Regions from separate parts of the Variovorax sp. PvP013 genome, predicted to be linked through region 1. Evidence: predicted binding sites of a transcription regulator. Region 1 holds the regulator's gene; each other region holds the start of a gene.
The links. The regulator LexA, encoded in region 1, represses DNA repair genes until DNA is damaged. The targets are predictions, from matches to a motif close to ACTGTATNNNNATACAGT.
Positions count from the first base shown of each region.

Region 2: a site for LexA is predicted at 1,164-1,181, ahead of imuA (translesion DNA synthesis-associated protein ImuA). Genes of this name have one in related genera too.
Region 3: a site for LexA is predicted at 5,448-5,465, ahead of ABID77_RS01445 (PA0069 family radical SAM protein). Genes of this name have one in related genera too.

Region 1 is NZ_JBNDLF010000001.1:717,969-728,133, forward strand. Features, by position in the region: gene ABID77_RS03455 (Trm112 family protein) at 1-160, shown strand, start outside; gene kdsB (3-deoxy-manno-octulosonate cytidylyltransferase) at 166-936, shown strand; gene adk (adenylate kinase) at 1,078-1,734, shown strand; gene ABID77_RS03470 (asparaginase) at 1,819-2,844, opposite strand; gene lexA (transcriptional repressor LexA) at 2,917-3,591, shown strand; gene ABID77_RS03480 (hypothetical protein) at 3,725-4,084, shown strand; gene ABID77_RS03485 (D-2-hydroxyacid dehydrogenase family protein) at 4,180-5,187, shown strand; gene ABID77_RS03490 (ABC transporter ATP-binding protein) at 5,274-7,109, shown strand; gene ABID77_RS03495 (hypothetical protein) at 7,169-7,309, shown strand; gene ABID77_RS03500 (DUF2868 domain-containing protein) at 7,400-8,842, shown strand; gene ABID77_RS03505 (GTPase/DUF3482 domain-containing protein) at 8,839-10,165, shown strand, end outside.
Region 2 is NZ_JBNDLF010000001.1:397,553-407,717, forward strand. Features, by position in the region: gene ABID77_RS01945 (DODA-type extradiol aromatic ring-opening family dioxygenase) at 1-612, shown strand, start outside; gene ABID77_RS01950 (DUF3140 domain-containing protein) at 756-1,091, shown strand; gene imuA (translesion DNA synthesis-associated protein ImuA) at 1,200-2,177, shown strand; gene ABID77_RS01960 (Y-family DNA polymerase) at 2,146-3,576, shown strand; gene ABID77_RS01965 (error-prone DNA polymerase) at 3,569-7,087, shown strand; gene ABID77_RS01970 (hypothetical protein) at 7,159-8,106, shown strand; gene ABID77_RS01975 (alpha/beta fold hydrolase) at 8,259-10,165, shown strand, end outside.
Region 3 is NZ_JBNDLF010000001.1:285,791-295,955, forward strand. Features, by position in the region: gene treS (maltose alpha-D-glucosyltransferase) at 1-873, opposite strand, end outside; gene ABID77_RS01435 (alpha-1,4-glucan--maltose-1-phosphate maltosyltransferase) at 914-2,914, opposite strand; gene glgB (1,4-alpha-glucan branching protein GlgB) at 3,361-5,262, opposite strand; gene ABID77_RS01445 (PA0069 family radical SAM protein) at 5,470-6,558, shown strand; gene ABID77_RS01450 (hypothetical protein) at 6,580-7,206, opposite strand; gene ABID77_RS01455 (gluconokinase) at 7,420-7,989, shown strand; gene ABID77_RS01460 (methyl-accepting chemotaxis protein) at 8,002-9,606, opposite strand; gene ABID77_RS01465 (3'-5' exonuclease) at 9,806-10,165, opposite strand, start outside.

The DNA of each region.
Region 1 (10,165 bases):
GCTCGTCTGCCCCGTGACCAAGGGACCGCTGACCTGGGACGCCGCGAGGCAGGAGCTGGCATCGCGCAGCGCGCGCCTGGCCTACCCCGTGCGCGACGGCATCCCGGTGCTGCTCGAGAACGAGGCCCGCCCGCTGTCCGACGACGAACTCGGGCTCTGACGCCGGTGACGCCCTTCGTCGTCCTGATCCCGGCCCGGCTCGCCTCCACCCGGCTGCCCGACAAGCCGCTCGCCGATCTCGCCGGCGTGCCGATGGTGGTGCGCGTCGCGCAACGCGCCCGCCTTTCGCAGGCCCGCCGCGTCGTCGTCGCGGCGGACAGCCCGCGCATCGTCGAGGCCTGCGAGACGCACGGCGTGGAGGCACTGCTCACACGCGACGACCATCCGAGCGGCAGCGACCGCCTGGCCGAAGCCTGCGCCCGACTCGCCCTGGACGACGACGAGATCGTGGTGAACGTGCAGGGCGACGAGCCGTTGATCGATCCGGCGCTGGTCGACGCCGTGGCGGCAACCCTGCGGTCCGACACCGACGTCGCCATGAGCACAGCCGCGCACGCCATCGACTCGCTGGAGGATTTCCTCAATCCGAACGTCGTGAAGGCGGTGCTCGATGCGCGGGGCCACGCGCTCTATTTCAGCCGCGCGCCGATTCCCTGGTGGCGCGATGGCGCAAAGGACGCGGCAGGGCTGCGCGCCCTGCCCACTTCACCCGCGCCGTTGCGACACATCGGGATCTACGGCTACCGGGCCGGCTTCGTGCGCCGATTTCCGACTCTGGCACCGGCACCGGTGGAAGCCACCGAAGCCCTGGAGCAACTGCGTGCGCTTTGGCATGGATTCCGCATCGCTGTGCATGTGAGCGAATTGCGCCCCGGTCCGGGCGTCGACACACCGGAAGACCTCGTCCGCGTGCGCGCCTTGATCGAACGGGCTTGATCTTCGGAGACGGTCGACGGCGAGTGTCGATGTCGGGAATTCACTGATGTTGACGCATGTTATTCTCAAGATAACCTGCCTTGTGGAATCAATAAGTATTCACGGGGCGAAAAAGAATTCCAAAAAACGTCCGAGGACACCATGAGACTCATTTTGTTGGGCGCCCCCGGCGCGGGCAAAGGCACGCAGGCCGCCTTCATCTGCCGTCAATTTTCGATTCCGCAGATCTCCACCGGCGACATGTTGCGTGCGGCGGTCAAGGCCGGGACGCCACTGGGCCGCGAGGCCGCGGCCGTCATGGCCTCGGGCGCGCTCGTCAGCGACGATCTGATCATCAACTTGGTGAAGGAACGCCTGGCGCTGCCCGATTGCGCGAACGGCTTCCTGTTCGACGGCTTTCCCCGTACCCTGCCCCAGGCCGACGCCATGCGCAGCGCCGGCGTCAAACTGGACTACGTGCTGGAGATCGACGTGCCCTTCGGCGACATCATCGAGCGCATGAGCGGACGCCGCTCGCATCCCGCATCGGGCCGCACCTACCACGTCAAGTTCAACCCGCCGAAAGTCGAAGGCAAGGACGACGTCACCGGCGAGGACCTGATCCAGCGCGACGACGACCACGAGGACACGGTCCGCAAGCGACTCGACGTCTACAGCCAGCAGACCCGTCCCCTGGTCGACTACTACTCGCAATGGGCGCAAAACGAACCGGACGCCGCGCCCAAGTACCGCGCCATCAGCGGCGTCGGCACCGTGGACGAGATCACGCAGCGCGCGCTGGCGGCCCTGAGCGACTGACCCCCGGATCGCCGGGAGCGCATGACCCGGCGATCGAACGCACACGCGGCGGATCGATGGCGACGAGGTCGTCGTCGATCGCCGTCACGCGTCCCTCGAACCGATCAACTCCAGCAACAACGCGATCCGCGCCTTGACGGGCGTGAGATCGTTCGCGCTGCGCAGCCGAGCGGATTCGCCCGGCACTGCCTCTTCCTCTCCGGGCGGGCTCACGATCCGCCCGCCGGCGCAGCGCGTGGCCCGCAGCACGGCGATCCCTGCTGCCTGCGCCCGCAATGCCGCAGCCTGCAGATCCCGATGGACGGTGCCGTTGCCGGTCGAGGCGACGACCAGACCGTGCAGCCGGTCGGCGGGAGCCCCCATCGCGTTCTCGCGCACCAACAGATCGACGAGTCGGCCGTCGGTCCCGGCATGGCTGGTCACGATCTCCACGCGCGGCCAATTCGCGGGCGGCATCCGGGCCATCGCCTCGAAACGCCGTCGCGCGGCGTCCCGATCGGATTCCGGCCAGTCACGCAGCCGGCGCAGCACCTCCTCCTCCACGTATCCGAGCACTCCTGCATCGCCGGAATCGAACGCATCGAGCCGGTAGGTCTGCACCTTGCGCACGTCGTGGGCACCGTGCACGGCGCCGGCGGCGACCGCGCACACGCCCCGCGCGCCCGGCGTGGCGGCCACGGCGATCGCGTCGCGAAGGTTCTGCGGACCATCGGGCGCCAACGCGGTCGACGGGCGCATGGCGCTGACCAGCACGATCGGCTTCATCGGCGCCAGGACGCATTGCAGGAAAAAGGCGGTCTCCTCCAGCGTGTCGGTGCCGTGCGTGACAACGACGCCGACCACGTCCGCCTCGGCCAGCCAGGCGGCGCAACGCAGCGCCAGCGTCTGCCACGTCGCCGCATCCATGTCCTTGCTGTCGAGCTGCGCGATCTGTTCGGTGACCAGCACCACGCCTGGCGGCGCGTCGATGCCGTGGAGCATGTCCGCGACGCCGATCTGTCCAGCGACATAGCCGACGTTGTCGCCCGTGGCGGACGCCTTGCCGGCGATGGTGCCGCCAGTGCCGAGCACCACGATGCGCGACCTTCGGTTCAGAGGGTTGTCGACCATGTCTTGCAAACTTTCAAAAACTGTTCAAAAATACAGATACTGGATGTCCAGACAGTACCGCAAGGAGCTTCCATGCCATTTCCCATCAAGCTTACAACCCGGCAGCAGCAGATCCTCGACCTGATCAGCGCGGCCATCGCCCGCACGGGGGCGCCGCCCACACGGGCGGAGATCGCGGCCGAGCTGGGATTCCGTTCCGCCAACGCAGCCGAAGAGCACCTTCAGGCCCTGGCGCGCAAGGGCGCCATCGAACTCGTCAGCGGCACGTCGCGCGGCATCCGCCTCAAGGGCGACGCCCTGCGTTCGCTGAACGCATCGCGCAACAACCAGTTCTCGTTGGCATTGCCCGGCACCTCCCAGCTGCCGCTGCCGCTGGTCGGCCGCGTGGCGGCGGGCTCGCCCATCCTGGCGCAGGAACACGTCGAACAGACCTACTACGTCGAGCGGACCATGTTCCAACACCAGCCCGACTACCTCCTGAAGGTGCGCGGCATGTCGATGCGCGACGCCGGCATCATGGACGGCGACCTGCTGGCGGTGCAGTCCACGCGCGAGGCCCGCAACGGGCAGATCGTGGTGGCGCGTCTGGGCGAGGAAGTCACGGTCAAGCGCCTCAAGCGCACCGGCGAAGCCGTCGAGCTGCATGCCGAGAACCCCGACTACCCGACCATCTTCGTGCAGCCGGGCGAGCCCTTCGAGATCGAAGGACTGGCGGTCGGCCTGATCCGCAACACGATGCTCATGTAGCCGGTCCGCGCTCCTGCGGCACGACGGGTGGCGGGCGCTGGGCGCCCGGCCACGGCTCCGTCACGCCCCGACGATCCTGAATCCGCCGGTGTCCGCCACCGTTCGACAACCCCTCAGTCCACTGGAGATCCGCATGGGAATCGCTTTGCTCGCCTTGGTCGACCTGCTCTCGCCGCTGCAGTCCCTCGCCAACCGATGGATGCCGACGCGCCCGTCGAGCCCCGACGACACGGCGCAACCACGTCGCGTTCCGGCACGTCCGCTGCGTGGCCCCCGCGCCGGGGCGGTCGTCGAAGCGGACCGCCTGCCGCCGCACGCCGTCGCGACGCCGCGGCCCCTGCGCGTCGTCCGCACGGTCGACGCCCAGCGCTGCGGCGGCGTGACCGGACGACTGGTGCTGTCGGGCCGGCTGGTCGACGTCTGCGCCGAACTCGACCGGCTCGCGGCCCTGGAAGCCGCCGAACTGTCGCGCAGCGCCGGCACGCTGCACTGAGCGGGACGAGCCGTCGGGCGGGTCGGCACGGGCGGCCGATTCCCTTCGACGGCGCTGGAAATCGCGCTCCGAATGGCGAGGCACAATGACACGCCATGAACATTGTGATCCTCGACGACTACCAGGATGCGGTGCGCAAGCTGCGCTGCGCCGCCAAGCTCGATCCCTACACGGCCAAGGTCTATACCAACACGGTCAAGGGCATCGGCCAGCTCTCGATCCGGCTCAAGGATGCCGACGTGATCGTGCTGACCCGGGAACGGACGCCGATCTCGCGCCAGCTGATCGAGAAGCTGCCCCGGCTCCGGCTGATCTCCCAGACCGGCCGCGCCGGCTCCCACATCGACATCGCCGCCTGCACCGACCACGGCGTCGCGGTGGCCGAGGGCGTCGGATCGCCCCTGGCGCCGGCCGAGCTGACCTGGGCGCTGATCATGTCGGCCATGCGCCGGCTGCCGCAATACATCAGCAACCTCAAGCACGGCGCCTGGCAGCAGTCGGGTTTCAAGTCGGCCTCGATGCCACCGAACTTCGGTCTCGGCTCGGTGCTCAAGGGCAAGACGCTGGGCATCTGGGGCTACGGGCGCATCGGGCAGCTGGTCGCGCGCTACGGGCAGGCCTTCGGGATGCAGGTGGTGATCTGGGGTCGCGAGGCCAGCCGCGAACAGGCGCGCTCCGACGGCTTCCAGGTCGCGCCCAGCCGCGAGGCCTTCTTCGAGACCTCCGACGTGCTGACGGTGCACCTGCGCCTGAACGAGTCCACGCGCGGCATCGTCGGCTTCGACGACCTCTCGCGCATGAAGCCCACCGCGCTATTCGTGAACACCTCGCGCGCCGAGCTGGTCGAGCCCGACGCCCTGCTGACCGCGCTCAATCGCGGCCGGCCGGGCATGGGGGCGGTGGACGTTTTCGAGAGCGAGCCGCCGCTGCAGGGCCATGCGCTGCTGCGCCTTGAAAACTGCATCTGCACGCCGCACCTCGGCTATGTCGAACTCGACAGCTACGAGTCCTACTTCGGTCAGGCCTTCGACAATGTCGTCAACTTCGTGCAGGACAATCCGACGAACATCGTGAATCCCGAAGCGCTGCAGCGACGCCGCTGAAGCGCTCTCGACGTCGCCATCCGGTCTACGGCGGTGGACGGCGGCACCGTCATGGTGGGGGGCACGTCACAGAGAATTCCCCGATCGTGTTCCGTTTCTTCGAGAAGCTCCTTCCCCCCTACCCCGCGGCCGAGCCGGCCGTGCCACCCGCCCGGTTCATCCCCTTCCTCTGGGCCTGCACGCAGGGCACCCGGGGTCTGATCGCGACGATGGGCCTGCTGACGGCCGTCATCGCCGCCTTCGAGGCCTGGCTGTTCGCCATGCTCGGGCGCATCGTCGACTGGCTCGGCAGCCAGTCGCCGGCGCGCCTGTGGGAGGACCGCGGCACGACGCTGACGTGGATCGCCGTCGCGCTGTTCGCCAGCATCTTCGTGGTGGCGCTGCAGACCATCGTCAAGCACCAGGCGCTGGCCATCAACCTGCCGATGCGGCTGCGCTGGAACTTCCACCGCCTGCTGCTCGGCCAGAGCATGGCGTTCTACCAGGACGAGTTCGCCGGCCGCATCACGGCCAAGGTGATGCAGACGGCCATCGCCGTGCGCGACACGATCTTCGTGCTGGCCGACGTGCTGATCGCCATGGTGGTCTACGTCTCGACCATCATCGTGCTGGCCGCCGTGCTCGACCGCCAGCTGATCTGGCCCTTCGCCGTCTGGCTGGTGCTCTATGTCGCGGCGCTGTGGTTCTTCGTGCCGCGGCTGGGCAAGGTCGGCAAGGCGCAGGCCGACGCGCGCGCGCTCATGACCGGTCGCATCACCGACGCCTACACCAACGTCGCCACCGTCAAGCTGTTCTCGCACACGCACCGCGAGGCCGGCTTCGCGCGCGAGGCCATGCAGGAGTTCCAGGTCACCGGCAACGCGCAGATGCGGCTGGTCAGCGCTTTCGAGATCGTCAACCACGCGCTCAGCATGGGCCTGACCGCCGGCATGGCCGGCATGGCGCTGTGGCTGTGGTCGCAGGGCACGGTCGGCGTCGGCGCGGTGGCCGCGGCGACGGCGATGGCGCTGCGGCTGCAGGGCATGTCGCACTGGATCATGTGGGAGATGACCAGCCTGTTCGAGAACATCGGCACGGTCCAGGACGGCGTCAAGACGCTGTCGCAGCCGCGCAGCGTGCTCGACGTGCCGGACGCCCCCACGCTCGCGGTGCCGCGCGGCGAGGTGCGCTTCGAGCACGCGAGCTTCGCCTACGGCAAGGAAGGCGGCCGTCGCATCATCGACGACCTGAACCTCACCGTGCGCCCGGGCGAGAAGATCGGCTTGGTCGGACGCTCCGGCGCGGGCAAGTCGACGCTGGTGAACCTGCTGCTGCGCTTCCACGACCTGGAGAGCGGGCGCATCCTGATCGACGGCCAGGACATCGCCCGCGTCACGCAGGATTCGCTGCGCAAGCACATCGGCATGGTCACGCAGGACACCTCGCTGATGCATCGCTCGGTGGCCGACAACATCGCCTACGGCCGCCCGGACGCGAGCGACGACGAGGTCGAGGCCGCGGCCGAACGCGCCGAGGCGCACGTCTTCATCCGCTCGCTGGGCGACGCCAAGGGCCGCATCGGCTACGACGCGCATGTCGGCGAGCGCGGCGTGAAGCTGTCGGGCGGGCAGCGCCAGCGCATCGCCATCGCACGGGTGATGCTCAAGGACGCGCCGATCCTGCTGCTCGACGAGGCCACCAGCGCGCTCGACTCGGAGGTCGAGGCCGCGATCCAGGCCAGCCTCTACCGCCTCATGGAGGGCAAGACGGTGATCGCCATCGCGCACCGGCTCTCGACCATCGCCGCGATGGACCGCCTCATCGTGCTCGACGAGGGCCGCGTGGTGGAGGAAGGCGACCATGCCTCGCTGCTGGCGCAGAACGGCCTGTATGCGCGCCTGTGGTCGCACCAGAGCGGCGGCTTCCTTGGCGAGGATGCCTGAATACCGATGGTTTAGCGAAGTGACCATTAAGTCGGAAGTCCTACATGGCTCATTGCCCGTTGCCGACAGTCGATTTCCGCGACGATGGGAAGGTCATTCCATCGTCAATCACGAGGAGCGCCTTCATGAATTCAATCATCTACATCGTCGGTCTGGTCGTGGTCGTGGTGGCCGTGCTGTCGTTCTTCGGCCTGCGCTGAACCCTTTCTTTCCAACGTCCTGCATGCCGGGATCGCACGGGGCCGCCATCGCGGCCCCGTTTCGTTTTCCGACGCGTCACTGACGATCACATGGCACCGGACGTCGACTTTTCCATTCCATCGGCACGCCGCGATGCGCTGGTCACCGAGGCCGTCCGGCTCATCGAGGAAACAGGACCGCTCGACGACGACGGCGCCCTGCGCACGGCGTACGCGACGGACGGCACGATGCAGGAACGCATCGCCATGCGCGCCCGGATCCTGGGCCGGCGCATCGGGCTCGACGACGAGATCGACCGCGCGCGGCACTGGGCGCCCTGGATCGCAGCCGCCCTGGTGGTGCTGATCGTGGCGGCCGGCCTGGCGCTGGCCGGCGGCGTCACCGGCGGCGGCGACCGCCGCATCAACGTCATCGCCGCCCTCGTGAGCCTGCTGGGCGTGCATCTCCTCACCCTGATCGCCTGGCTGTTCGGCCTGGTTCTGCCGCTGCGCCTGTCCGACCGCCCGCGCGCGTCGCTGGGCTGGCTGTGGGCGACGCTCACGGCGCGCGTGGCCGGCGGCCGCCAGGGCCAGGCGCCGGTGCTGGTGCGCGCGGCGAGCCGGCTGCTGGCGCGGGCACGGCTGCTGCCCTGGGCGACCGGCATCGCCAGCCACGGCCTCTGGACGCTCTCGTTCGTCGCCGTCCTCGGCGCCATGCTGTTCGCGCTGGCCTTCCATCGCTACACGCTCGACTGGGAGACCACCATCCTCGAGCCCCGCTTCTTCCAGCGCACGGTCGAATTCCTCGGCCACGCGCCGTCGTGGCTGGGTTTTCCGGTGCCCGACGCCGTTGCCGTGCTGGCGCCCCGCACGGACGCCGCCGCGACCGATGCCACCGTGCAGCGCACCTGGGCGCTGTGGCTGGTCGGCTGCATCGTCGTCTACGGCTTGCTGCCGCGCGCGGTGCTGCTGGCCCTGAGTCTGGCGATGTGGCGTGCACGCCGGACCGCCATGGCCCCCGACTTGTCACGGCCCTATTACCGGCGCCTGGCGGCCCGCTTCGAGGCCCTGGCACCGCCCGACATCGTCGATGCCGATCCTGGCAGATCGCCGTCCGCTGCACGGCCATCGCCCGACGGCGCCGCCGTCGGCGACGCGCTCGCCGTGGCGGCGTTCGAACTCGCGCCCGGCCACCCCTGGCCTCCCGCCGACCTGCCCCGGGACGCGACGGCACTGCCCCAGGCCGACGGCGATGCGCGCAGCCGCCGCGCGCTGCTCGACGCCGTCGCCCGCCTGCGGCCGGCCGCGCTGGTGCTGGCAGTCCGCGCGGCATCGAGCCCGGATCGCGGCACCGAACGCCTGTTGCGGGAACTGCTCGCCCACAGCGGCGCCTGCCGCCTGTGGCTGGTGTCCGATGCGTCCGCCGCATCTGCCGACGTCGCGTCGCGCGCCCGCTGGCGGCAGTGGCTGGTCGACACCGGGCTCGACGCCATCGCGGCGAGCGATACGCTGGCCGACGCCCTGACGGCCACGCACCCGGAAACCATCGCATGAATCCGCGTCCGTCGCCCGACACGACCAGCCACGCCGGCACGACCGAGGCCCTGCGCATCGCCGTCGTCGGCCACACCAACGCCGGCAAGACCTCGCTGCTGCGCACGCTGACGCGGCGGGTCGATTTCGGCGCGGTGTCCGATCGCCCCGGCACCACCCGCCACGTCGAGCGCATCGATCTGACGGTCGACGGCCGTGCCGCCGTGCGCTTCCTCGACACACCCGGGCTGGAGGACGCCGTCGCCCTGCGCGAGCACGTCGAGCGCGTCACCCCGGCCGACGGTGCGGCAGCAGGTGCCGCCACCGCCGCGACGCCGCCCGAGCGCATCCGCCGTTTTCTCGACGGTCCCGAGGCCCATGGCGTCTTCGAGCAGGAGGCCAAGGTGCTGCGCACTTTGCTCGACGTCGACGCGGCCTTCCTGGTCATCGACGCGCGCGAACCGGTGCTGCCCAAGTTCCGCGACGAGATCGAGCTGATCCGCTCCTGCGCCCGCCCGGTGCTGCCGGTGCTGAACTTCGTGCGCGCCGCCGACCACCGCGAGCCCGAATGGCGCGCCCTGCTGGCGGCCTACGGCATGCACGCGGTGGTGCGCTTCGACGCCGCCGCGCCCTTCGTCGGCGCCGAGCGCGACCTCTACCAGGACCTGGTCACCCTGCTGCGCGAGCGGCGCGGCCAACTCCAGGGCGTTATCGCCTTCCTGGAGCGCGAAGCCGCCGCACGTCGGACCGCCGCCGGCGAGCGCATCGCCGAGCTGCTGGTCGACGCCGCCGCCATGCGCCGGACGGCCACGGTCGCCGAGTTCGACGACGAGGCACGCCGCGCGCCGCTGCTGGCGACCCTGCGCCGGGACGTGTTCGACAAGGCGCAGCGCTGCGCCACCGACCTGCTGGCGCTGCACGGCTTTCGCGAAGGCGATGCCAGCGAGGCGCCGCTGCCGTTGCTGGAAGGACGCTGGTCGATGGACTTCTTCAGCCCCGAGGCCCTGAAGGACGCCGGCCTGCGCCTGGGCAAGGGCGCCGCGGTGGGCGTGGCCGTCGGCGTGGCGGCCGACCTGGCCGTGGGCGGGCTGTCGCTGGGCGCCGGGGCGGCGCTGGGCGGCGCCATCGGCGGCGCGCTCGCGCAGGGCTGGGGACCGCTCGGCCGCAAGATGGTCAATGCGCTGCGCGACGTGCGCGAACTGAGCGTGGAGGACGGCGCGCTCTACCTGATCGCCGAGTGGCAGGTCGCGCTGGTGCGGGCGCTGGAACGCCGCGGTCACGGCGCCACCGGGCCGGTCGTCGCCGACGCGGCCGACGCGGTCGCGGGCGCACCCGCCACAGGTG
Region 2 (10,165 bases), 320 kb from region 1:
CGGCCGCCCATGATCTACGACTACGGCGGCTTCCCGGAGCACACCTACCAGGTGCGCTACGACGCCCCCGGCGACCCCGCGCTCGCGCACCGCGTGCAGGCCCTGATCGCCGGCGCCGGCCTGCCGGCCGCCTTCGACGCCGCGCGCGGCTTCGACCACGGCACCTTCTCGCCGATGGCCGCCATCTATCCGAAGGCCGACGTGCCGGTGGTGCAGCTGTCGCTGCGCCGGGGGCTCGATCCGGCCGAGCACCTGGCCCTGGGCCGGGCGCTGGCGCCGCTGCGCGCCGAGGAGGTGCTCATCGTCGGCAGCGGCCTGAGCTACCACAACCTGCGCAACTTCGGCCCGCGCGCGCGCGACGCCTCGCACGCGTTCGACGACTGGCTCGACGACGCCGTCGTGCGCACCTCGCCGGACCGGCGCGACGCCATGCTCGTCGACTGGGCGTCGGCACCCGCCGCGCGCCTGGCGCATCCGCGCGAGGAGCACCTGATCCCGCTGATGGTGGCCGCCGGCGCGGCCGAGGGCGAGGCCGCCGAGCGCATCTACCACGAGGACGACTTCATGGGCGGCATCGCGGTGTCGAGCTTCCGCTTCGGCGCCCTGGCCTGAACGCGGCGCGGGCGTGCCTGCCGGCACCGCCCGCGCCGCCGCCTGACGCCGCTGGCCGTCCCAAGCCGACGCGCCGGTGCCACAGCGGTGCGCCATCGTCACTCCTCGTTTTTTCACCCTGAACCGCGAAGCGAGGAATTCCGATGGAAGACAAGCAGCAGAAGATCACCGCCGACTTCGACGAAGCCGTCAACATGACCGCCGCGCAGCTCGGCAAATGGCTCAAGACCTCCGAATCCAAGACCGTCGGTTGGTCGGCCACCGGAGAGGGCGAGTCGGTCGGGCACCGCTCGGGCCGGCGCATCGTCGACATCCTCGGCAAGCGCAAGGACAAGCGCACGCAGGCCGACCTGCGGCACATGGCCAAGGTGGTCGGCTACGTGCATCGGCACCTGGCGCAGCGTCCGGAGGGCGACATCGAGGACACCCCCTGGCGCCATTCGCTCATGAACTGGGGGCACGATCCCGCGAAGGATTGACCTTCCCCGACATCGGCTGACGGGAGACGGGGAGCGGTTTCGTGCCGCGCAACGCTTGCATCGGATCAGGATACTGTATAAAAATACAGTCAAATCCTTTTTCCGATCATGGCCTTCCCTTCCCCCGTCCCTGAAGCGCCTGCGCCGGCCGCGCGTTCCGACGTCTGGCATGGCGACGAACTGGCCTCGGCCGAGGCCCGGGTCGTCTCCACCGGCCACGGGGCATTGGATGCGCAACTGCCCGGCGGCGGCTGGCCGGTCGGGGCGCTGACCGAGGTGCTGCAGGCGGCGCCGGAGACCCAGGTGTGGCAGCTGCTGCTGCCGGCGCTGGCGCTGGCGGTGCGGCTGCGCGGCGGGCGGGTGGTACTGGTGGGCGCCCCCCGGGTGCCGTTCGCTCCGGTCCTGGCCGCCGGCGGCCTGCCCGTCGAGGCCCTGCTGTGGGTCCGCGGCGACGGCGCCGTCGCGCGGGCCTGGGCCTGTGAGCAGGCCCTGCGCTGCGCCGACGTGGCGGCCGTGCTGGCCTGGCTGCCGCAGGCGCGCCCCGCCGACCTGCGCCGGCTGCAGTTGGCCGCCGCCCGGCACGAGAACCTGCTGTTCGTCTTCCGTCCCGAGGCGCAGGCCCAGACCGCCTCGCCGGCGCGGTTGCGGCTGCGCGTGCGCTGCGTGCCCGTGCGGGAGGCCGCGCCGGCGGGGCCGCGCGGGCCCGGCACGGCGACGGGCCGTCTCGCCGCGATCGAGGCCCGGCACGGCACCGACGCGGATGCCGCCGGGGAGACCGGTCACGCCCGAGCCGGCGATCCCGCCGGCCGCATGGACGTCGACGTGCTCAAGCGCCGCGGTCCGCCGCTCGCCGCGCCCCTCGCGCTGCCGGCCCGCGACGAGCGCCTGGCGATGCTGCTGCGCGCCGCTTCGCAGCGTCGGCGGGCGCCGGAACGGGACGAGGCCGGAAAGGCAGCGCCAGTGGCGACGGCGACGGTAGCGGTGGCCGCCACGTCGGCGGTGCCGGCGATGCCGGTCGCCCCGCGCGCGCCGGGACTCGAAGGAGGGCCGTCCGATGCAGTGGATCGCGTTGCGGTGGCAGCCTGAGGCTGAGATCGAAGCCGAGGTGGGCGCGCCGCCGTCCCCCGTCCTGTCGACCGAGGCCCTCGGCTGGTGGGCGCTGCAGTTCACCCCGCGCGTGGCCTGGCTCGACGAGGCGCTGGTGCTGGAGGTCTCGGCCTGCGAGCGCCTGTGGGGCGGGCAGCGACAGCTCCTGCGGCAGATGGACGCCCTCAATCCCGTGCCGCTCCACCGGCTGCGCAAGGTGCTGGGCGCCACCGCGCCGGTCGCGCTAGCCCGGCTGCGCCTGTTCGCCGCCGGTCGCCAGCCGCCCGCCGACATCCCCGCGGCCCTGCCGCTGCACACGCTGACGGCGGCGCGCGACCGGCTCGACCTGCTCGCGCGCATGGGCTGCACCACCTGGGGCGACGTGGCGGCGCTGCCGCGCGCCGGCCTGTCGCGGCGCTTCGGCCCCGCGCTGCGCGAGGCGCTCGACGTCGCCTGGGGGCTGCGGCCGGAGCGCCACGCCTGGCTGACGCTGCCCGAGTCCTTCGAGCAGAGGATCGAGCTGCCGGCGCTGGCCGAGACCGCGCCCGAGCTGATGTGGGCGGCTCAGCGGCTGCTCGGCGCGCTGCAGGTCTGGCTGCGCGCGCGCCAGCGCGGCGTGCGCGCGCTCGAACTGCAGTGGACGCTCGACCGGCGGCGCCACGAGGGCGTCGAGCTGCCGCCGCACCAGGCCCTCGTCGTGCGCACCTCGGAGGCCACGCAGGACGTCGTCCACCTGCGCCGGCTGATGGGCGAGCGCCTGGCGTCGACGACGCTCGCCGCGCCCGCGAGCTGGCTGCGGCTGCGCTCGCTCGACACCGCGCCGTGCGTCGGTGCCAGCGCGAGCTTCCTGCCCGAGGACAACCGCCCGGGCGATCGCCTGCACGAACTCGTCGAGCGCCTGAGCGCGCGGCTGGGGGCGCGGCAGGTGGTGGTGCCCGTGACGCGGGCCGACCATCGGCCCGAGCGCATGCAGCGCTGGCTGCCGGCGCTGCGCGCGCCGCGGGCGTCGGCGACGACGACGGCGCTCACCGGCGGCACTGGCGACAGCGGCGCCCCGTCCGCCGCGGTGTTGTGGCCGGCTTGGCTCCTGCCCGAGCCGCTGCCGCTCGACGTGCGCGACGGCCATCCCTGCTACCAGGGACGCCTGGTCCGGCTGGCCGGACCACAGCGGCTGGAGACCGGCTGGTGGAGCGACGACGACGAAGCCGATGCCGACCCGGAGCGCGGCGTCGAGCGCAATCCCGACGCCGGTGGAAGCGCTGCTCCCGCGCCGGCCCTGCGCGACTACTACGTCGCCCGCAGCCCGGGCGCCGGCCTGGTCTGGGTGTTCCGGGAGCGCCTGCCCGGCGGCGGCGTGGCCCGCGACGCGCGCTGGTTCCTGCAGGGGCTCTATGCCTGAGCTCACCGACAAGCAGCTGCGTACCCGCCAGCGGTCCCGCCTGCGCGTGGTGCCGGCCCCGGATGCGGAAGGTGTCGACCGCGCCGGGGACGCCACGCCGGGCGGCGGCGCGACCGATCCCGCCGGCCCGTCCGGCGCGTCGGACCGTCCGGCGCCTGCCGCCGTGCCCGACCACGCCGAGCTGCACTGCCTGACCCACTTCAGCTTCCAGCGCGGCGCCTCCAGCCCCGAGGACCTGGCGATCCGCGCCTGGCAGCTCGACTACCGCGCGCTGGCCATCACCGACGAGTGCTCGGTCGCGGGCATCGTGCGCGCCCACGTCGGCCTGCGCGACCACCTGCGGGCCCTGGACGAGTGGGAGCGCGCGCATCCCGACGCGCCCCGGCCGTGGCGCAACGCCGACTTCCGCCTGCTCCACGGCAGCGAGTTCCGCTTCGAGCGTTTCACGCTGGTGGCGATCGCGCACGACATGGCGGGCTGGGGCAACCTGTGCGAGTTCATCACCGCCGCGCGCACCACCGACGCACCCAAGGGCGAGTACCGGGTGCGTTGGGACGTCGCGGCCGGGGGCGAGGACCGCACGAACCGAGCCGATGCCGATGCCGATACCGATGCAGGCGATGGCGCCGACGCCGACGGCGAGGGGGAGGGCGAGCGCGACGCCGTCGATGCCGCCGACCCGGCCTCGCTGCGCCACTGCGAGATCCTCTTCGTGCCGGCGCGCGCGCCGGGCCGCCCGGTCGACGGCGCGACGCTGCGCGCCGACCTCGCCGCGGCGCGCGCGCTGTACGGCGAGCACCTGTGGCTCGCCGTCGAGCTGTTCGACGAGGTCGACGACGACCTGTGGCTCGCGGCGCTCGAAGCGGCGGGCGCTGCCGCCGGCGTGCCGTGCGTGGCGGCCGGCGACGTCCACATGCACGTGCGGGGGCGCAAGCCGCTGCAGGACGTGCTCACCGCCATCCGCCTGGGCCGGCCGGTGGCGGCGTGCGGCTTCGCGTTGCAGTCCAACGCCGAGCGCCACCTGCGCCCGCGCGGCCGGCTGCGCGACCTCTATCCGGCCGCGCTGCTGGCCCGCACCCTGCGGGTGGCGGAACGCTGCCGTTTCGACCCCGAGCGGCTGCGCGACCACTACCAGTACCCGCGCGAACTGCTCGGCAGCGGCGAGACCCCGGCGCAGACGCTGGTGCGCAAGACCTGGGAGGGCGCGCGCGGGCGCTATCCACCCGGGCGTCATCCGGACGGCATCCCGCAGCAGGTGCGAAGCCAGCTGCGCCATGAGCTCGACCTGATCGTCGCGATGGGCTACGAGATGTTCTTCCTCACCGTCGAGGACATCGTGGCCTTCGCGCGCTCGAAGGCGATCCTCTGCCAAGGGCGCGGCTCGTCGGCCAACTCGGCCGTCTGCTACTGCCTGGGCATCACCGCCATCGACCCGGCCAAGGGACACCTGCTGTTCGAACGCTTCCTCAGCCGCGAGCGCCGCGAGCCGCCGGACATCGACGTCGACTTCGAGCACCAGCGCCGGGAGGAGGTGATCCAGTACATCTACGCCAAGTACGGCCGCGATCGCGCCGCCATCGCCGCGGTCGTCATCCGCTACCGCTCGCGCAGCGCCCTGCGCGACGTCGGGCGGGCGCTGGACGTCGATGTCCGGCTGGTCGACGACTTCGCGAAGGACCACCACTGGTTCGACGCCGCCATCCTGGACGAGCGCATCGAGGCCGCCATGGCGCGCACCGGCGTGCGCGAGCGGCCCGCCAGGGTCCGCCAGTGGCTCGCGCTCGCCGACCAGCTCAAGGACACGCCGCGCCACCTGAGCCAGCACGTCGGCGGCTTCGTGCTCACGCAGACCAGGCTCACGCGGCTGGTGCCGGTGGAGCGGGCCTCGATGAAGGACCGCTCGGTCATCCAGTGGGAGAAGGACGACCTCGAGGCCATGGGCATGCTCAAGGTCGACGTGCTGGCGCTGGGCATGCTCAGCGCCATCCGCCGCGCGCTCGACTTCGCCAACGCCTGGCGCGGCACGGCGCTTGAAATGCACCAGGTCCCCGACGACGACCCGGACGTCTACGACATGATCTGCCGCGCCGACACCGTGGGCGTGTTCCAGGTCGAGAGCCGGGCCCAGATGTCGATGCTGCCGCGCCTGCGGCCGCGCTGCTACTACGACCTGGTGATCGAGGTCGCCATCGTGCGGCCGGGGCCGATCCAGGGCGGCATGGTGCATCCCTACCTGCGCAACCGCGAGCGGATGCGCCGCGGCCTGCCGCTCGACGACCCGTACCCGGCGCTCGCCCCGGCGCTGGCGCGCACGCTGGGCGTGCCGATCTTCCAGGAGCAGGTGATGCAGATCGCCATGATCGCGGCCGGCTTCTCGCCAGAGCGCGCCGACCGCCTGCGCCGCGCGATGGCGGCCTGGAAGCGCACCGGCGGCGTCGACGCCTTCCAGGACGAGCTGATCGAGGGCATGGTCAAACGCGGCTACGCGCGCGACTTCGCCGAGTCGGTCTTCCGGCAGATCGAGGGCTTCGGCGAGTACGGCTTCCCGGAGAGCCACGCGGCGAGCTTCGCATTGCTGGTGTCGGTGAGCTGCTGGCTCAAGCACCACGAGCCGGCCTGCTTCCTGGCGGCGCTGCTCGACGCCCAGCCGATGGGCTTCTACTCGGCCTCGCAGCTGGTGCAGGACGCGCGGCGCCACGATGTCGAGGTGCGGCCGGTGGACGTCACCGTCAGCGGGCTCGACAGCACCCTGGAACCCGCCACGAGCCCGGGGGCGCGCGACCATCCGGCCGTGCGGCTGGGGCTGCGGCGCATCGCGTCGCTCAGCGCGGCGGGGGCGCGGCGGCTGCTGGATGCGCGCGCCGCCGCGCCCTTCGCGAGCACCGAGGACCTGGCCCTGCGCGCCGCGCTCGACGGCGCCGACATGGCGGCGCTGGCCGCCGCCGACGCGCTCGCGGCGCTGTCGGGCCACCGGCGCCAGCAGGTCTGGGACGCCACCGCGCACCGCCGCGCGCCGCCGGGCCTGCTCGCCGGCGTGCCGATCCACGAGGCGGCGCTGGCGCTGCCGGCGGCATCGGAGGGCGAGGAGATCGTCGGCGACCACGCCGCGCTCGGCCTGACCCTGCGGCGCCATCCGCTCGCGCTGCTGCGCCCGCGCATGGCGCGCCTGAGGCTGCTGAGCGCCGAGCAGCTCGACCGGCTGCCCCACGGCTGCCTGGTGCGCGCCTGCGGCCTCGTCACCCTGCGCCAGCGGCCGCAGACGGCCCAGGGGACGATCTTCGTCTCGCTGGAGGACGAGACCGGCAACGTCAACGTGATCGTCTGGAAGGACCTGGCCGACGCCCAGCGCGAGCCGCTCCTGAAGGCCAGGCTGCTGGCCGTGCAGGGCCTCTGGCAGCGCGACGTCGACACCGGCGGCCAGGTGCGCCACCTGCTCGCCCGGGGCTTCCGCGACCTCACGCCCTGGCTGGGGCGCCTGGCCGGGAACCGGCGCAGCCGCGACTTCCATTGACCGCGACCCCCGGCCATGGACCTCAATTCCCCCGACTCGACGATGAATCTCCTTCCCGCTAACCTGTGCCCATGCCTTCGACAGCCACCTGCCTGCGGCGCGCCGACGCCGACATCCCCGTGAGCCCGCCGGTGCCGACCCCCGTGCCGCCGATCACGCCGCCACCCTTTCCCGCATCGCCGCCCGAAGGCGATCCATCGCCCGGCGGGCCACCCGTCACCGACCCCGGCGGGGCGCCGCCGGTGGTCGAGCCGCCGCCCGGCGCGCTCGCGCTCGGCCGCACGCACGCGCGGCGCCTGCGCGACATCTACCGCTCGGCCGGCTGGCCGTGCTGCGACACGGTCGAGATCGACCTGCTCGCCGCCGGCCTGCTGGAGCGCCGCCGGTCCGCGCTCGGCCACGAGACCCTGCGCGTGACCGACGCCGGCATCGCGCACATCGCCGGCAGCCTGGTGGTCAACCGCGCGGCGCTGTCGGCGCACGAGGCGCTGGTCGAGCAGGTGGCGCGCGAGATGACGCGCGCCGGCCGCATCGCCTGGCGCGGACTGGGGCTGCGCGCGCGGCTGCCGCCGAAGAACGAGGGCGAGCCGCCGCGCTGGTGCATGGCGCGCCCGGACGTCTTCTCGATCCGCAACACCAGCGTCGAGGCCTACGCGCAGCCCGTGGTCCACGAGATCAAGGTGCGCCGCGCCGACCTGATCGCCGACCTGCGCAAGCCCGACAAGCGCGCCGCCTACCTCGACCTGGGCGGCGAGTGCTGGTACGTGCTCGGCCGCGACGCGCGCGACCGCCCGATCGGCTCGCCCGACGAGATCCCGGCCGAATGCGGCGTGATCGTGGTCGAGGCCGGTCGCCTGGTGGTCGCGCGCGCCGCCGTGCACCGCACGCTGCCGCGCATGCCCTTCGGCACCTGGATGGCGCTGGCCAAGGCGCAGCCGGTGCGCGGCTTCGACGAGGGCGCGCAGGGCATGCTCGGGCACCTGGACGACGAGCAGGAAGCGCTGCAGGCCCGGGCGTAGGAGCGGGTCGCGCCGGGCCCGTCGCGCCGTCGTCGGCACCGGCGTCCTAACCCACCGGGCGGTCGCCGGCATCCTCCGAAGAGCCGATGTCGATCGAGGAAGGGGATCGACACAATCGATGCGTCCTCTTCCTGGCGCGAGCCCCGACACCCGTGAATCCTGCCGGCGCCGACAACTCCCGTCCCTCCGAGCATCCCTGCGCCGACGCGTCCGACGCGTCCGGCACGCCCGAAACGGACGTCGCCTGGCTCGGCCAGGGCCTGGAATGCCTGGTGGCGCGCTTCCCGCACATCGACCGGGAGAGCCTCGCCGAGTTGCCGTCGGAGCACGACGTGGACCTGGTGATCGTGGGCAGCGGCTACGGCGCGGCCGTGGCGGCGCGCGAGTTCGCCGGCGGCCGCGTCGCGTCGGCGGAGGGGGCCGACGCGCCCGACCGCCCGATCTCGATCTGCATCCTGGAGCGCGGCAACGAATACCTCCCGGGCGCCTTTCCCTCCCGCTTCGCCGACCTCGCGGGCCACGTGCGCTTCAGCACGCCGGGGCGCACCGCGCCGCGCGGACGCCCGCTCGGCCTGTTCGACGTGCGCGTGGGCGGCGACGTGGACGTGCTGGTGGCCAACGGCGTGGGCGGAGGCTCGCTGATCAATGCCGGCGTCATGCTGCAGCCGAGCGACTCGGTGCTGCGCTCCTCCGACTGGCCCCGGACGATCCGCGACGACCCGATGCTCCCGTCGCATTTCGACGTCGTGGGCGAATGGCTGGGCGCCGGCACGAAAGCCCGACCCAACACCGTGGCGGGCACCTCGTCCGAGGGGCTGGACAAGACCTCGGCCCTGCACCGCATCGACGGGTCGGCGCAGCCGGTCCCGATCACCGTGGCGCTGCGCCCCGGCGCCCGGACGGTGGCCGGCGTGCCGCTGTCGGCCTGCGTCAACTGCGGCGACTGCGCCACCGGCTGCAACCACGGCGCCAAGATCTCGCTGGACGTCGGGCTGCTCGCGCAGGCCTGCCGCACGCCCGGCGTCGCGCTCTACACGGGTGCGACGGTGCTGCGTCTGGAGCGGCCCGAAGGCGAGGGCGAGGGCTGGGTGCTGGTCGTGCAACACACCGACGCGCAGTTGCGCCGGCGCCAGGGCGCGCCCTTCCGGCTGCGCGCCCGGCGCGTGATCCTGGCGGCCGGCGCGCTGGGGTCGACCGAGATCCTGCTGCGCTCGCGGCGCCAGGATCAGGATCAGGGCCGGGGCCTGAACCTGTCGGGGCTGCTCGGCCATCGCTTCTCGGCCAACGGCGACATGATCGCCTCGGTCCACGCGCAGGAAGCGTCGGTGCGGGCCGTCGCCAACGAGGACGCTCCGCCGCGCGACCGGCGCGTCGGTCCGACCATCACCGCCATGATCGACCGGCGCGACGCGACCGACCCGGCGCGGCGCTGCGTGATCCAAGACCTCGCGGTGCCCGGGGCGCTGCGCCGCGTCTTCGGCGAGGTGTTCGCCACGGCGACCACGCTGCACGCCCTGGAGGAGCGCGACGGCAACGACCACCGCGCCGGGTCGGCCGATCCGCAGGCGGTCGACCCGGCGGTCGTCGATCGCTCGCTGCCGGTGGCCGTGATCGGCCACGACGGGTCCGGCGGGCGGCTGAGCCTGGTGCCTTCGGCCCCGGGTGCCGATCCGGACCGGGAGGGCGACGGCGCCCTGCGCATCGACTGGCCCGAACTCAATGCGCTGCCGGTGTTCGACGAGCGGCAGAAGGCGTTGCAGGCGCTCGTCGGCACGGCGAAGGGCGCTGGACGGGTGCTGCCCAATCCGGTCTGGAAGCCGCTGCCCGACGCGATGCGCGGCGAACTCGGTATGCCGCGCGGGCCGCTGCTCACAGTGCATCCGCTGGGCGGGTGCGCGATGGGCGAGAGCGCGCTCGACGGCGTGGTCGACCACCTCGGGCGGGTCTTCGATCCGGGCGATCCCGGCATGCCGGAGGGCACCGGCATCGGCGCCCCGCGCGTGCACGACGGGCTGGCGGTGCTCGACGGCGCCATCGTGCCGACCTCGCTGGGCGTCAA
Region 3 (10,165 bases), 430 kb from region 1:
CATGCGCGGCATCAGCGGGAAGTGGTAGGCCATGTGGCACTCATCGCCGTTGCCGAAGTACTCGCGCACGTCCTCCGGCCACATGTTGGCCTCGGCCAGCAGGAAGCGGTTCTTGTACTCGGCGTCGATGGCCGCGCGCAGCTGCTTGATGACGACGTGCGTCTCGGGCAGGTTCTCGTTGCTGGTGCCGTCGCGCTCGACCAGGTAGGGGATGGCGTCGAGCCGGAAGCCGTCGACCCCCATGTCAAGCCAGAAGCGCATCGTCTTCATGATGGCTTCCATCACCGCCGGATTGTCGAAGTTCAGGTCCGGCTGGTGGCTGAAGAAGCGGTGCCAGAAGTACTGCTTGGCCACCGGGTCCCAGGTCCAGTTGGAGGTCTCCGTGTCGGTGAAGATGATCCGCGTGCCCTGGTAGATCTGGTCGGTGTCGCTCCAGACGTAGAAGTTGCGCTCGGGCGAGCCGGGCGGCGCGCGCCGCGCGGCCTTGAACCAGGGGTGCTGGTCGGAGGTGTGGTTGATGACCAGCTCGGTGATCACGCGCAGGCCGCGCTGGTGCGCGGCGTCGAGCATCTCCTTGAAGTCCTCGATGGTCCCGTACTGCGGGTTGACGTTCTCGTACTCCGAGATGTCGTAGCCGTCGTCGCGCAGGGGCGAAGGATAGAAGGGCATCAGCCAGATGGTGTTGACGCCCAGCTCCTTCACGTAATCGAGCTTGGCCGTCACGCCCTTGAAGTCGCCGACGCCGTCGTTGTTGGTGTCGAAGAAGGCCTTGACGTTGAGCTGGTAGATCACCGCGTCGCGGTACCACTGCGGGTCGTCGCTGGTGTCGATCTGCGGGTTTTCCAGCGTCAGGCCGGGCAATGGAGCGTTCATGGCGAGAGACTTCTTATTGAGGATGAAGGGTCGACGGGGGTCAGACGAAGTATTCGAAGTCGTTCTCGTCGCGCGCCTTGCGGCGCACCACGAAGACGTGCGCCGGCGCGCGCTGCGGGTCGAGCCGCACGTAGTGCCAGTCGCCGTTCCAGGTGAAGCGCTGGTCGCTCAGCAGGTCGTGCATCTGCCAGGGCTGGCCGGGCTCGACGTCGACCGAGCCGGGCTCCAGGCCGACCCAGCCTTCCTGCGCGTGGTGCGGGTCGAGGTTGACCACGGTCACGATCACGTTGGCGCCGTCCTCCGACGCCTTGGCGTAGGCGATGAGCTGGTCGTTCTCCACCGCCAGGAAGCGCAGGCTGCCGTTGGCGCGCAGGGCCTCGTTGTCCTGGCGGATGCGGTTGACGCGCTCGATGAAGGGCGCGAGGCTCTTGGGCTGGTCGTGGTCCCAGGTGCGCAGCTGGTACTTCTCGGAGTCGAGATACTCCTCGCTGCCGGCGTGGCGCGGGCGGTGCTCGAGCAGCTCGTAGGCCGGGCCGTAGATGCCGTAGCTCGCCGCCAGCGTGGCGGCCAGCACGAGGCGCGCGCGGTAGGTGGCCGCGTCGCCTTCCTGCAGCTGCTCGTGCAGGATGTCGGGCGTGTTGGGCCAGACGTTGGGGCGGAAGTAGTCGTGGCCCGGACCCTGCGACAGCTCGGTGAAGTACGCCTCCAGCTCGGCCTTGGTGTTGCGCCAGGTGTAGTAGGTGTAGGACTGCGAGTAGCCCAGCTTGGCCAGGCGGTGCATCACCTTCGGCCGCGTGAAGGCCTCGGCCAGGAAGATGACCTCCGGGTGCTCGCGCTTGATCTCGGTGATCGCCCATTCCCAGAACGGGAAGGCCTTGGTGTGCGGGTTGTCGACGCGGAACACCGTCACGCCCTCGCCGATCCAGTGGTCAAACACGCTCTTGAGTTCGGCCCACAGGCCGCGCCACTCCTCGCACTCGAAGTTGAACGGGTAGATGTCCTGGTACTTCTTGGGCGGGTTCTCGGCGTACTGCACGCTGCCGTCCGGACGCCAGCGGAACCAGCCCGGATGCTCGGTGACGTAGGGATGGTCCGGCGCGCACTGGAACGCGATGTCCATGGCGATGTCGATGTCCAGCGCCTTCGCCTGCGCCACCAGGTGGCGGAAGTCCTCGGGCGTGCCCAGCGCCGGCAGGATCGACTTGTGGCCGCCCTCGGTCGAGCCGATGGCCCAGGGGCTGCCGACGTCCTCGGGCTCGGCCACCAGGGCGTTGTTCCTGCCCTTGCGCTGCACGCGGCCCACCGGGTGGATGGGGGGGAAGTACAGCACGTCGAACCCCATCTTCGCGATGGCCGGCAGGCGCTTCTCGACGTCCTTGAAGGTGCCGTGCACGCCCGGCGTGTCGCCGGCCGAGCGCGGGAACAACTCGTACCAGCTGCTGAAGCGGGCGCGTTCGCGGTCGGCCACCAAAGGCAGCTCGACGGCATGGCGCGTCTCGGCGCGGCGGTCAGGATAGCGGGCGGCGAGCGCCTCGGTGTCGGGGTCGAGCGCGAGGGCCTTGAGCGCGGCGCCTTCCATGGAGCGGTCGAGCGCGGCCCGTTCCAGCGCGCGTGCGCGTTGGGTCAGCGTCTCGCCGTCCGCGCCGCCGGCGCGACCGGCGGCGGCCAGCAGCTCGATGGCGCCGACCTGCGCGGCGATGCGGATGTCGTCCTCGTCGACGCGCCGCGTCAACTCGTGGCGCCACGACGCGAAGCCGTCGACCCAGGCCACCACCGTGTAGCCGTAGCGTCCCGGCACCGGGGGCGTGAAGGAGGCCTCCCAGATGTCGTTGTTCAGCAATGTCATCGGCACTTCGGTGACCTCGGCGTCGCCCTCCGCGCGCCACTGCAGGATCACGCGCAGCACGTCGTGGCCGTCGGCGAAGCAGTGCGCGGTGACGTCGAAACGCTCGCCCGCCACCCGCTTGACGGCGAAGCGGCCGCCGTCGACCACCGGCAGCACCGCGTCGATCACGGCGCGGACGTGGCCGTCCTCGGGCATGTTGGAAAAGGAGAGCGCGGGGGCGGCGGGCGCGGCGGCCGTCGGCGAGGGCGTCGCGGGCACGACCGCGGTGGCGGCGTCGGCGAAGACCGAGGGCGCCGCCTCGGCGGACGCGGCGCCGTCGGCCGGCGCCGGATCGGCGCCCGCCTCGAGCGTGCCGTCGACCACGGCGGCCGGCTTCGGCTTCTTCGCGCGGGAGGCGCGCGGCGCCTTGGTCTTCGCGGCCGGCGAGGCGTCGGCCGGGATCGACACCAGGGCCGGCGGCGCGTCGTCGATCAGGGTCGACTGCACGGCCGGTGGCGTCGCGGCGGCTTCGGCCGCGCGCTTGGCGGACTTCTTCGGCGCCGGGGCGACGGCGGTGTCCTTGGCGGCTTTGGCGGCCTTGGAGGCTTTCGCCGGCTTGGCGGATTCGGGCAGGTCGGATTTGGGCATGGCGTCGTCGGGCGTCAGAGGAACTGGGCGGGCGTGAGGATCAGGGTCGAGAGCGGCGGCAGGGTCAGCGTGAGCGAGTGCGGCCGGCCGTGCGCGGGCAGCGGCGCCGCCGTGACGTCGCCCAGGTTGCCCCAGCCCGAGCCGCCGTAGACGGTGGCGTCGCTGTTGAGCCGCTCGGCCCAGACGCCGCCCTGCGGCACGCCCAGGACGTAGTTGACGCGCGGCAGGGGCGTCAGGTTGCAGACCACCAGGGCCGGCGCGCTGCCTTCGCCGTCGCGCGGCTTGCGCAGGAAGGCGATCACGCTGTGCGCGCTGTCGTCGGCGCTGATCCACTCGAAGCCCTGCGGCGAGAAGTCGACCTCGTACAGGGCCGGCACGTCGCGGTAGAGCCGGTTGAGGTCGCGCACGAAGCGCTGCAGGCCGGCGTGCTTCGGGTCGCCGGTGGCCCACCATTGCAGTTCGCCGTCGTGCGTCCATTCGCGCCGCTGGCCGAACTCGCAGCCCATGAAGAGCAGCTTCTTGCCCGGGTGACCCCACATCAGGCCGAAGAGGGCGCGCAGGTTGGCGAACTGCTGCCAGTCGTCGCCCGGCATCTTGTCGATCAGCGAGCCCTTGCCGTGCACCACCTCGTCGTGCGAGAGCGGCAGCACGAAGTTCTCGTCGAAGGCGTAGACCATCGAGAAGGTCAGCTGCCCCTGGTGATGGCGGCGGTACATCGGGTCGCGCGAGAAGTACTTGAGCGTGTCGTGCATCCAGCCCATGTTCCACTTCATGCCGAAGCCCAGGCCACCCGTGTCGGTCGGGCGCGAGACCATCGGCCAGGCGGTCGATTCCTCGGCGATGGAGACGGTGTCGGGGTGCTCGCGGTAGACCGCGCGGTTGAGGTCCTGCAGGAACTCGATGGCCTCCAGGTTCTCGCGGCCGCCGTACTTGTTGGGGATCCACTCGCCGTGCTTGCGCGCGTAGTCGAGGTAGAGCATGGAGGCCACGGCGTCCACGCGCAGGCCGTCGAGGTGGTACTTCTCCAGCCAAAACAGGCCCGACGAGATCAGGAAGCTGCGGACCTCGTTGCGCCCGTAGTTGAAGATGCTCGAGTTCCATTCCGGATGGAAGCCCTGGCGCGGATCGGCGTGCTCGAAGAGGTGCGTGCCGTCGAAATAGCCCAGCCCGTGCTGGTCGGTGGGGAAGTGCGAGGGCACCCAGTCGAGCAGCACGCCGATGCCGCGCTGGTGCATGTGGTCGACGAAGGCCATGAACTCCTGCGGCGTGCCGTAGCGCGAGGTCGGCGCGAAGTAGCCGGTGGTCTGGTAGCCCCAGGAGCCGTAGAAGGGATGCTCGGTCACCGGCATCAGCTCGACGTGCGTGAAGCCCATCTCGACCACGTAGTCGGCCAGCCGCTCGCCGAGTTCGGCCCACCCGAGCATCTCCCCGTCCTGGCGCTGCCAGGAGCCCGGGTGCAGCTCGTAGATGGACATCGGGGCGTCCAGCGCATTCTTCGGGCCACGTCCGGCCATCCACTCGGCGTCGTTCCATTCGTGCTCGAGCGACCAGACGCGCGAGCCGGTGGCGGGCGCCTGCTCGGCGTAGAAGGCGAAGGGGTCGGCCTTGTCGACCACGTAGCCGTTCTGGGTCGAGAAGATCCGGTACTTGTAGACCGCGCCGCGCGTGGCCTCGGGGGCGAAGCCCTCCCAGATGCCGCTGCCGTCGTCGCGCAGCGTCAGGCGCGTGGCCTGGTCGTTCCAGTGGTTCCAGTCGGCGACGACGGAGACGGCCCAGGCGTTGGGGGCCCAGACGGCGAAGGAGGCGCCGCCTCCCTCGTGCAACTGGCAGCCCATGGTCTCGTGGAGCCGGGCATGCCGGCCCTCGCGAAATAGCCAGACGTCCTGCTCGCTCAGGCGCGGTTGTTCGATGTGCACGGGTGGAGTTCCTCGGTCCGTGCCGGAGGATTCCGGCAGCTTCTTATGAGGACCATTGGAACGCATGCGTGCGGACACTCCGGTGACAGCGTGCGCTTTGACGTGTCGGACGATGTCTATCTTCTGACCGTGCAAGACCCGTGGCGACGTTCAATTCCAAAGTTCTCGTTTTTGCAGCGTCGAAGACTGTGTATAACCACAGGTCTCATGGCCGACGCATTCATCCCCCTGCAGGCGCTCAAGGGCCGTGGCGCCGCGACGCGCATCGCCCACCGCTTCGAGCGCGACGCGCGCGATGCCTTCGACGACGGCTGGGGGACGCTGGAGGAAGGCAGGGCCGACGGTCCGACGCCGCCCGAGACCCAGGTGCGCTTCGAGGACGCGAAATCCGCCCTCAGCCGCAACGACTCGCCCGACATCCCCTTCGACTGCTCGCTCAACCCGTACCGGGGCTGCGAGCACGGCTGCATCTACTGCTTCGCCCGGCCGACGCACGGCTACCTGGGGCTGTCGCCGGGCCTCGACTTCGAGACCCGCCTGATCGCCAAGGGCAACATCGCCGAGGTGCTGCGCGCCGAACTCGGCCGCAAGGGCTACCGTCCGAGCCAGATCGCCATCGGCACCGCCACCGACTGCTACCAGCCGATCGAGCGCGAGCTGAGGCTCACGCGCGCCGTCCTGGAGGTGCTGCAGGAAGCCCGCCACCCGTTGGGCATCGTCACCAAGTCGAGCGCGGTGGAGCGCGACCTCGACATCCTGGCGCCGATGGCGGCCCAGCGGCTGGCCGCCGTCTACGTCACCGTCACCACGCTCGATCCCGTGCTGGCCCGTGCCCTGGAGCCGCGCGCCGCCGCACCGCACCGGCGGCTGCGCGCCATCCGCGCGCTGGCCGAGGCCGGCGTGCCGGTGGGCGTGAGCGTGGCGCCGCAGATCCCGTTCGTGACCGAGGACATGGAGCAGGTGCTCGAGGCGGCCTGGGAAGCCGGCGCGCGCAGCGCCTTCTACACGGTGGTACGCCTGCCGTGGGAGGTGGCGCCGCTGTTCAGGCAGTGGCTCGACCTGCACTACCCGCAGCGCGCCGAGCGCGTCATGGCACGCATCCAGGACATGCGCGGCGGCAAGGACTACGACGCCGACTTCGCCACCCGCATGAAGGGCAGCGGCCTGTGGGCCGACCTGATCCGGCAGCGCTTCGTGAAGGCGACCAGGCGCATCGGCTTCGGCCGCGAGCGCATCGCGCTGGACCTGGGGGCGTTCAGGCCGCCGGGGGCGGCGGGGCAGGGGAGTCTGTTCTGAAGCTCCGCCGAGGGTGGGGCATCAGAACAACCCCGACGCCTGCGCCGCGTCGATCACCGACTTCGCCAGCGCCGCCGACTGCGCGCGCAGGTCCTGCGACGGCGCGGCCACGAAGCTCGTGGTCCAGACCAGCCGCCCGGTGCGCGCGTCGGTGACGCGGCCGTTGGCGGAGAAGCCGGTGCTGACCTGCGAGCCGCCGATCGGCACGCCCAGGCCGATGCCGCCGCCGCCGCCCCGGCCGAAGCTGAAGCCGCCGATGCCCAGCGACATGCCCGACCCGACGCTGGCGGTCGCCGGCGTCAGCGCCAGCACGATCACGGCCTTCGCGCCCAGGCCGGCCGCGTTGCCGACCAGCTGGCCGTCGAGCTGGCGATCGGTCATGAAGGTGGCGCCGGCGGGCAGCACGACCGGCTGCGCGCCCTTGGACAGCACCTCCTGGAACAGGGCGTCCTGGCACAGCTGACGCAGCGCCGCGTCCGGGACGTCGCAGGCCACCAGCACCTTCTGGCCCTGGAGGAAGCGGGATTGCGCGCCCAGCACGGGGTCGACCCACTGGGCCTCCGGCCGCGGCGTCGAGGCGCAGGCGACGAGCAGGGTGGTGGCCAGGGCGAGGGCGGCGGGGCGGGCAAAGCGGAGGAGTGTGTTCATGGCGGTGGACTCGATGGATGGATGAGCGTCGGCAAGGCCCGTCGACGACCTGTCCGGGGGCGGACGGAGGGTCTTCCCTCGGTGGTGGGACTTGTCCGTCGTCCGGCGCATGCCGAGAATCGGGCGCGTCGCCGCCTTCCGGCGCAGTACAAAGACGGCCTGCGCAGTCAGCCGTCATCCGATCCTCGCTTCGTCTCCTCCACACCTCGCACCATGTCCCAAGACCCCGCCGCCGATCCGACCCGACCCTCCGGCCCCGCCACCGCCTGCTGGCTCGTCGTCATGGGCGTCTCGGGCTGCGGCAAGTCCACGCTCGGCGCCGCGCTGGCCGAGCGTCTGCACCTGCCGCTGATCGAGGGCGACGACTTCCATCCGCCGGCCAACGTTGAGAAGATGAGCGCCGGCACCCCGCTGACCGACGCCGACCGCGCCGGCTGGCTCGACACCCTGGGGCATGCGCTGGCCGACGCCCGCCACGGCGCGGTGCTCACCTGCTCGGCCCTCAAGCGCGACTACCGGGAACGCCTGCGCGCGGCGGTGCCCGGCCTGCGCTTCGTCTTCCTGGCGCTGGAGCGCGACGAGGCCGAGCGCCGCGTCGCGGCCCGTTCGTCGCACCACATGTTTCCGGCCAGCCTGGTGGCCAACCAGTTCGCCACGCTGGAGTCGCCCGTCGGCGAGCCGGGCGTGATCGACGTGCCGGCGACGGCGCCGATGGCGCGGTCGGTGGAGGCGGTGGCGCGGTGGCTGGAGCAGGCGTCCGCTGCGGGCCACGATCGCGCCTGATCGCCGTCGGCGCTAGAACGCCAACGCCAGGGTGCCGTCGCGGTCCATGGCCGCATGCGACCTGCCACCCAGCTTGAAGAACGCGACCGCGTGGACGAGGTGTTCGGCCTGTCCCTTGAGGCTGTCGGCGGCGGCGGCCGACTCCTCCACCAGCGCCGCGTTCTGCTGCGTGGCCTGGTCCATCTGCGTCACGGCCTCGCCCACCTGCGACACGCCCTGGCTCTGCTCAATGCTGGCCGTGCTGATCTCGGCCATGATCTCGGTGACGCGCTGGATCGAATCGACGACCTCCGTCATGGTCGTGCCGGCCCGGTCGACCAGCAGCGTGCCCTGCTCGACCCGCGCGACGCTGTCGCCGATGAGCGTCTTGATCTCCTTGGCGGCATCGGCGCTGCGTTGCGCGAGGTGGCGCACCTCGCTCGCCACCACGGCGAAGCCCCGGCCCTGCTCACCGGCGCGCGCCGCCTCCACGGCCGCGTTGAGGGCCAGGATGTTGGTCTGGAACGCGATGCCGTCGATGGTGCCGATGATGTCGCCGATGCGCCGCGAGCTCTCCGAGATGCCGCGCATCGTGTCGACGACCTCGGCCACCACCTCGCCGCTGCTGACGGCCACGACGGACGCGTTGCCAGCCAGCCGGTTGGCCTGCTGGGCGTTCGCCGCGTTCTGCCGCACGGTGGAACTGAGTTCCTCCATCGAGGCGGCGGTCTCCTCCAGGGCCGAGGCCTGCTGCTCGGTGCGGGCCGACAGGTCGAGGTTGCCCTGGGCGATCTGCGCGCTGGCGGTGGCGACGCCCTCCGCGTTGCGCCGCACGTCGCCCACCACGAGCGCGAGCTGCTTCTGCATCTGTGCGAGCGCCTGCAGCAACTGGGCGGTCTCGTCGCGGCCTTCGCTGCGGATCTCAGCGGACAGGTCGCCCCCGGCGATGGCGTTCGACGCATCGACGGCCAACTGCAGCGGACGCGTCACCATGCGCACGATCCATGCGGTGAGTGCGGTCGTCATCGCGACGGCCAGGACCAGGATGACGATCATGTCGAGGATGCCCTGGTCGTAGGCCGCGCGCGCGATCGACGCCGATGCGTCCGCGCCCTTGCGATTGAGCGTCACCAGGGCGTCGAGTGTCTTCGCCGACGCCTGATAGGCGGTGCGACCGGATCCGGTCAGTCCCTCGAGTGCCGCCGCATGGGATTCCCTGGTGCCCGTGCGGATGAGCGCCTCGGTCTTGTCCATGGCGGACAGATAGGCATTCAATTGACCGACATAACGATCCGCCAATTCACGTTCTTCGGGGCTCGAGATCAAATCCCTGTATTTCGAGATGCTGCTCTCGATGGCCTGTCGGGCGATCCTTTGATTGCTCAACAGGTCCCTGATCTCGTCGGCGGGCACGTCGAGCAGGGTCTGGATTTCGAACCGCCGCAAGTCGTTCGCCTGAACGCGTATTTCTCCCAGGACGGCGATGCTGGGAATCCAATTGCCGGCCATCTCCTCGGTCTCGTGCCCGAGCCTTCGCATCCCCGTCAGGCTGGCGGCACCGATGAACATGCTGATTAGCAGCATCAGCAGAAAGGAAAAACCCAATTTGGTTCGCAGTCGAAAATCAGAGAGCTTCATTTCCAGGAATCTTGTAATACTTATAAATTAATACAATAGATTTTATCCTTTTTATATACAAAATTAAATAATCTGTTTGTATTAATCTTCGGCACTATTTCCTGGTTTGCAATCGAACATCGAGGATGTCGCGTCGCAATTCGAGCGATGCGGCATCGACTGCTCGTCCGACCGGGCGACGCGGCGCGGGCCGCGTCCTTCAAGCCGACAATGGCAACGGCGTCAGTGACGGCGCGTCCAGCCCCAGCGCCTCGCTCACGCGCAGCGCCGCGTAGGCATCGTTGGCGGCGTAGCAGACCTGGCCCTCGGACAGCTGCTTCGCCGCCCAGTTCGACGTCGTCTGCTTGCGCGACTTCACGAAGCGCCGGCCGAAGACCATCGCCACGGCGCCCTTGACGCCCACCGAGTTGCGGAACCCGCGCCGCTTGAAGACGGTGTCGAGATCGACCACCGCCTGCGGCTCGATGCCCAGCGTGTGGCGGATCTGCGTGCGGTCGCCGGCCAGGCCGAAGCCGACCTTGGTCAGCGCGCTGGAGGCCAGCAGGTGGGCGGCGGCGGC